DNA from 2 places in the Exiguobacterium sp. s57 genome. Region 2 is predicted to be linked to the other one. Evidence: riboswitches for the same ligand, from Rfam matches in the RefSeq annotation. Region 2 holds a riboswitch; the other holds the start of a gene.

Region 1 (3,406 bases), 210 kb from region 2:
CCGCCTTCTTCGCTTCGGCAATCGACATATAGTAGTCGACATCCGAATCATACGGGGAAGACTCTCCGTCTTTTATAATTTGAACGGTTTTTCCGACGTGTTGACCAATTCGTTCCATCAACGCTCCTATGGAAATAAGGCCATCACTCGCTGCATTGAATGGACCAGTGACGTTTGCACGTCCTACCCATTCCAAAAAGCCTGCTGCTTCCGCGCTCGAGATGAATCCCATCCTCGCTTCCGGGTGATGCAGAACGACCGGTTCTTCATTTCGGATCGCATCTACATAAAATTTGAGTCGATCCGTATAGTCATCCGGACCTAAAACGATGGGTAGGCGTACCGTCACCACCGGGAACGAGGCGCGATGGAAGAGAAACGATTCAGCTTCTCGTTTCCCTTGTCCATAATCGTGTTCCGCGTCTAAGTGATATTCATAATGAAGTGGATTAAAATCACTCTCATTTAAATCAGGCCCCGGTGCATACACCGACATCGTTGACGTCAGTACGTATTTCCCGACCTTTCCCATGAACGCATCTGATGCAATCTTCGCCTGATACGGTGTAAAACAAATATTGTCGTAGACGAGATCGTACCGTTCACGTGCTAAGTCTTTCAATGTCGCCACCGATTGACGATCTCCTTTGACGGACCGAATCCCTTCGGCTTCTGGTACTTGCAGTTGGCCCCTTGTCACAATCGTCACATCGTCCCCCGCTTCAGCAAGTCGCAGCGCGAGCCGTTTCCCGAAATAGCGTGATCCTCCAAAAATCAATACTTTCCTCATCACTCTAGCCCCCTTTGATACGATTCTCTTTCCTACATTCCCTTTCCCTGCCGTTCCGTAACTGCTCGAATCGCACAAAAAAAAGACTATGGCGTTCCATAGTCTAAACTAGTTAGCAATCTCCTGGTGTCCCGGCATTCGTCGCCGTCCGGAAACTCGAACCGCAGCCACATGTTGCGATGGCATTCGGGTTTTTAATCGTGAAGCCCCCACCGAGCATCGACTGCTTGTAGTCAATCTCGAGTCCGTCGACGACTCCATGGTCTGCTTCAGCGACGATGACGCGGACGCCGTGATGATCGAATTGAACATCTTTGTCCGTTTTTTCCTCGTCAAAGCCCATCCCGTAAGATAGTCCCGTACATCCACCACCTTGTACTTTTACTCGCAAGTATTGCGCTTCCGGGCGTTCGGCCTGTTTCATCATCTCTTGCACTTGAAGTGCGGCTGACTCTGTTAAATGAATCATTTGAACTCCTCCTTATATATCTTCATTTCAAGTCAATTGACTTGTAGTTTTGTGCATTTTCTTGTATAACTAAACTGTAACAAAAAAAATTAAATCGTTCCATCTTCGGGGCAGGGTGAAATTCCCGACCGGCGGTATTGAAGAATTGATTCTTCTCAGCCCGTGAGCGAGCAAGGCGTTGCTTGCTGATTTCGTGAGATTCGAAAGCCGACAGTATAGTCTGGATGGGAGAAGATGGCGGCATCCGACCGATATCCGGATGTTTTCTTTGACGTGGACTCTTCCACCTCGGAAAACATCTATTTCGTATGCGCGTAAACTCTCCCGATTGTCTCTAGTGCAATCGGGTTTTTATATGCGACGGGTGCCATTCATCGAGGAGCGACCTAAAGGAGAGATTCTGATGAAAACTACGCGCAATAAACGACTGACTACAATGGTGACGTTGGCGATGCTCGGGACGATTTCGTTCGTACTCATGCTATTCAACTTCCCGCTCCCATTCTTACCGCCATTCCTCAAAGTGGACTTTAGTGACATTCCCGCACTCATTGCCGGAATCGTCTTTTCCCCACTCGCAGGTGTCGTGGTCGTCGGATTGAAAAACGTCTTGTACTATGTCTTTAACGGTGGCGGTGTACCAGTCGGAGAAGTCGCAAACTTCTTCGCAGGTGTGGCCTTCATGTACCCAGTTGCTTGGTTCTACCACAAACGTAAGACGAACAAAGCACTCGCTTCTGGCTTACTCGCCGGAACAATTACGATGGCACTTAGCCTCGCCATTTTAAACTATCTTGTCATCTTGCCCGCCTATGCGTTCTTCTTCGGAATGGCAGACATGGCAGACCCGGCTGTGAAAACGGACCTTGTCCTTTACGGTATTTTACCGTTCAACTTGATTAAAGCGATCTTAATCAGCGCGCTCTTCGTCCCTCTTTTCATGAAATTGAAGCCGTGGATCGAACGTCAACGCGTCCAACTTCAAGCATAATCGATATACGAGCATCTAGGCTTTGCCTAGGTGCTTTTTTAACCGAAATTTAGGGAGGGCACTCCATGATGACTGACGAACAGAATTTGATTCATTTTTTTCAGCAAGATTCAGAACTCATGCAGCATCTCCATACTGTCGCCACCCTCAATCTACCGGATTGGTTGATTTGCGCGGGTTATATTCGCGCGAAAGTGTGGGACCATCTTCACGGATACGATACACCGACAGAGACGGATGACGTGGATGTGATTTATTTCGACCCGATTCATCCGGAAGAATCCATCGAAAAAAACTTAGAGCGGACGTTCTATCAACTGAACCCAAGCGTACCTTGGTCAGTCAAAAACCAAGCAAGAATGCATCATGTGAACCATCTCCCGCCGTACACTTCATCGACCGATGCACTCGCACACTTCCTCGAGACCGTGACAGCAGTCGGGGTGAGACTCAATTCAAATGACGAGCTCATCCTTGCCGCGCCATATGGGATTCAAGATTTGCTCAGTCTACAAGTGAAGCCAACACCGTTCTTTGAAGCAAACTCTTCAAACCATCCAATCTATTTGAAGCGACTAAAACAAAAAAACTGGCGCACCCAATGGCCGAACATCACACTTCTCCAATCATCTGTATACTAAAAAGCGACCACCGAAGTGATCGCTTTTTTCTTATACCGATTAGAGAAGAAGTCCAGCCAAAGTAGCTGACATCAAGTTTGCAAGCGTACCTGCGAGAATCGCGAGAACACCCATGCGTGCGATATCTCCACGACGGTTTGGTGCCATACCACCAAGACCACCGAGAAGGATTGCGAGTGATGAGATGTTTGCGAAACCACAAAGTGCGAATGCGATCATCGCTTCTGTACGAGCTGACAAATCACCTGAACCGATGATTGGTGCAAATTCAGAGAATGCGACAAATTCGTTCAAGACTAATTTTTGGCCAAGGAAGCTACCGAATTGTACAGCATCTGCCCACGGTACACCGATGACGAAAGCAAGTGGCGCAAAGACATAACCGAGAATCAACTGTAATGACAATCCGTCAAATCCGAAAAGACCACCAACTGATCCGAGGATCAAGTTAACGAGTGCAATCAATGAGACGAATGCAAGAAGCATCGCACCAACGTTCAATGCAAGGAAGAGAC
Region 2 (3,406 bases):
CAATCATACTATCGGATTGTTTTTCGGATTTATTAACGTGAATTTGAAATTTTTTAAACAATTCCTAAGAATTAGGTAGGACTAAAGACTCAGTTGATAATTTCAAAAAATGGTAACAGCTCTATTACAAATTAAATCGAATATCGTGAGAAATGTAAACATAAAGTTTTAATCATCCAAAATTGTCATATTTTATAAAAAAGTACCCATCTGGAGAAATGGGGTCATCGCCTTCACTCCAGATGAGTACCCTTCTATAATAAATTTAATTTTCAGACTAATCAATCGAATAATGAAATTAGTTCAAAAAAAATTAAACGACTGGTCAATGAAAGTCCGATTCTGCTAAAATAGCCGCATTGAGTGAAAAACAGAAAAGAGGATCATCACTATGACAGTTTGGTTATTTTATACGTTGCTTGGATTGATTCAAGGTTTCACTGAGCCGATTCCGATTTCATCGAGTGGACATCTCGTTATCTTTCAAGAACTATTTAACATCGACTTGCCGGGATTGTCATTTGAAGTTTTCGTAAACTTCGCTTCGCTTCTCGCTGTCTTAACGATTTATCGAAAGGATGTTGTTCGCCTCATCGTGAGTTTGTGGACCTTCTTATTCAAAAAAGATCGAACGGACGAGACGATGGTCGATGTGAAGTTCATCGGATTACTACTCGTTGCAACGGTGCCAGCCGGTGTCCTTGGTGTCCTTTTCGGGGACTGGATCGGAGAAGTGCTCGGTGGTGTGGCGACAGTCGGGTATACGCTCATCATCACGGGACTCGCCCTTTGGTTCATCCGAAACATGCGAGGGAACAAAGGAGACGGTGGCATCACGCTTCGTGACGCCGTATTGATCGGGCTCGCGCAAGCCGTGGCACTCATTCCGGGAATCAGTCGGTCCGGGGCGACGATTGTCATGGCTATGTTACTCGGCATCAAGCAAGAATCGGCACTTCGTTTCTCGTTCTTCCTGTTCATCCCAATCAGTCTTGGGACGATGATTTTGGATGGTCCGACGCTCTTTACGAATCCGGAGACGCGTGACTTGTTCGGTCCGCTCATCCTCGCATTCATCGCATCTTACGTGTTGACGGCCATTTCGTTGAAGTGGTTCCAACACATCATGGCGAAAGGCGAATTGAAATATTTCTCATATTATTGCTGGATTGTTGGACTTCTCGTCGTCCTCTTTCTCGCATAATCGGGACGCTACTCTCACGAGTGGCGTTTTTTGTTTTGCGTAATAAAAATAATTGCGATACAGTAAATCTGTACAAACAAATATTCCTTCGGGGTCGGGTGAAATTCCCAACCGGCGGTGATGGGCCCATGCCCTAAGTCCGTGACCCGGGCGCACGTGTGCGAACGGTGGATCTAGTGAGACTCTAGAGCCGACAGTATAGTCTGGATGGGAGAAGGAACAAAAAACAGGTCCGCGTGACCTGTGCTTCGTCGTACGCTTTTCTGTATAGAAAACGTTTATTTGGCTTTCCCAAAAGCGACGGAACCCTCCCACCAAGACCCTAAGGACCTTTCCTTAGGGTCTTTTGTTTGTACGGAAAAAGGAGGGAGAAAGATGAAACAGTACATGGAACAGGCCATTCAATTGGCCAAATCAGCCGATGGTCAAACCGGTGTCAATCCGCTCGTCGGCGCCGTGCTCGTCAAAGACGGACGCATCGTCGGAATGGGTGCCCATCTCAAGGCGGGCGAACCACATGCAGAGGTCCATGCCATCCGAATGGCTGGTCCCGCTGCATACGGGGCGACATTATATGTCACGCTCGAACCGTGCTCGCATCAAGGCAAGACGCCACCGTGCGCAGATCTGATCGTGGAATCGGGCATCAAACGTGTCATCGTCGCCATGAAGGATCCGAACCCGCTCGTTGCGGGCAATGGGATTATTCGTCTTCAAACGGCCGGTATCGAGATCGAAGTCGGTCTGCTTGAGGAGGAGGCGCGGGCATTGAATCCCGCGTTCTTGCGGTCGCTTGAGACGAAACGACCGTATGTCATCTTGAAGACGGCGACGAGCTTCGATGGGAAAGTCGCCTTGGAGACTGGAGAGAGTCAATGGGTGACAAGCCCGGAAGCCCGTCGTGATGTGCATGAACTACGTGCCACGGTCGATGCGATTTTGACTGGGATTGGCACGGTGCTTGCGGATGATCCGTCGCTCACGGTTCGATTGAATCATGAGACGCGTCAACCGAAACGGGTCGTGCTCGACCGAGACCTACGATTACCGTTCGCCAGTACGCTGGCCCGGACCGCAGAAGACGTCCCGGTGCTCCTCTTCACTTCGTCAGATGAAGCAGAGCGACGTGAACGCGCTCAAGCTGTCGGCGTCGAATTATTCGATTATACGTCGCTCGGTATGGTCCTCGAGACACTATACGCGAATGGAATCGGGCGTGTATTGATCGAGGCCGGTCCGACGCTCGTCACATCACTTCTTGACGGAGGCTACGTGGATGAATGGGTCGCCTATCAATCACCACGGGTGTTTGGCGGGAAACATGGCGTCTATCGCTCACAACAGGTTGGTTCGATTGAGGACATCTCCCGTTTTATGATTCATCAGGTCGAAACGGTCGGACCCGACTTGAAAGTCGTCCTTCGAAAGGGGGCGTTCTGATGTTCACGGGAATCGTCGAAGAAATCGGGTCGATCAAAGCGGTCAAGCGCAACGGGCCATCTTTACGACTCGTCTTGTCAGCTGAGAAGGTGCTCGATGATGTGAAGCTCGGGGACAGTATTGCCGTGAATGGGATCTGTCTCACGGTGACGACGTTCGATGACGCGACGTTCTCTGTCGATGTCATGCCGGAAACGTTGAAGGCGTCGAGTTTAGAAGGGGTCAAACCGGGAACACGTGTCAATCTCGAGCGGGCAATGCCGGCGAACGGACGATTCGGCGGACATTTCGTATCCGGCCATGTCGACGGGGTCGGACGAATCACGAAGAAACGACAGCTCGCGAATGCGGTGTATGTCGATATCCGATGTGAACGTGCGCTTCTCTCCTACATCGTACCGAAAGGATCGATTTCCGTAGACGGAACGAGCTTGACCGTGTTTGACGTGTCGGAGCGAGGATTCACACTATCGTTAATCCCACATACGTATAGCGAGACCGTCCTAGGAACGAAACAGACGGGTGATTTGGTCAATTTAGAATGTGATCTGTTAGCAAAATATATGGAAAAAGTAATCGGGCAGTCGAAGATGACACTCGAGTCGTTGGCGGAACAAGGATATGGAAAGGCGGGATGGTAATGTTTGATTCGATTGAACGGGCGCTGGAGGAATTGAGACGAGGACGTCCCATCATCGTCGTAGATGACGAGGACCGCGAGAATGAAGGAGATTTTGTCGTACTAGGAGACAAGATGACACC

What was found. Region 2 has a riboswitch for FMN ahead of ribD (bifunctional diaminohydroxyphosphoribosylaminopyrimidine deaminase/5-amino-6-(5-phosphoribosylamino)uracil reductase RibD). Riboswitches for the same ligand answer to the same signal wherever they lie in the genome.
Region 1: it holds a riboswitch for FMN, as region 2 does, so the genes downstream of both, KNO98_RS04605 (ECF transporter S component) here and ribD (bifunctional diaminohydroxyphosphoribosylaminopyrimidine deaminase/5-amino-6-(5-phosphoribosylamino)uracil reductase RibD) in region 2, are expected to answer to the same signal.

The regions. Positions count from the first base shown of each region.
Region 1 is NZ_JACSKR010000001.1:900,639-904,044, forward strand. It holds gene KNO98_RS04595 (Rossmann-fold NAD(P)-binding domain-containing protein) at 1-790, opposite strand, end outside; gene KNO98_RS04600 (HesB/IscA family protein) at 903-1,259, opposite strand; FMN riboswitch at 1,357-1,499, shown strand; gene KNO98_RS04605 (ECF transporter S component) at 1,663-2,250, shown strand; gene KNO98_RS04610 (nucleotidyltransferase family protein) at 2,319-2,891, shown strand; gene KNO98_RS04615 (NupC/NupG family nucleoside CNT transporter) at 2,931-3,406, opposite strand, start outside.
Region 2 is NZ_JACSKR010000001.1:1,115,390-1,118,795, reverse strand. It holds gene KNO98_RS05710 (undecaprenyl-diphosphate phosphatase) at 392-1,204, shown strand; FMN riboswitch at 1,285-1,427, shown strand; gene ribD (bifunctional diaminohydroxyphosphoribosylaminopyrimidine deaminase/5-amino-6-(5-phosphoribosylamino)uracil reductase RibD) at 1,580-2,644, shown strand; gene ribE (riboflavin synthase) at 2,644-3,285, shown strand; gene ribB (3,4-dihydroxy-2-butanone-4-phosphate synthase) at 3,285-3,406, shown strand, end outside.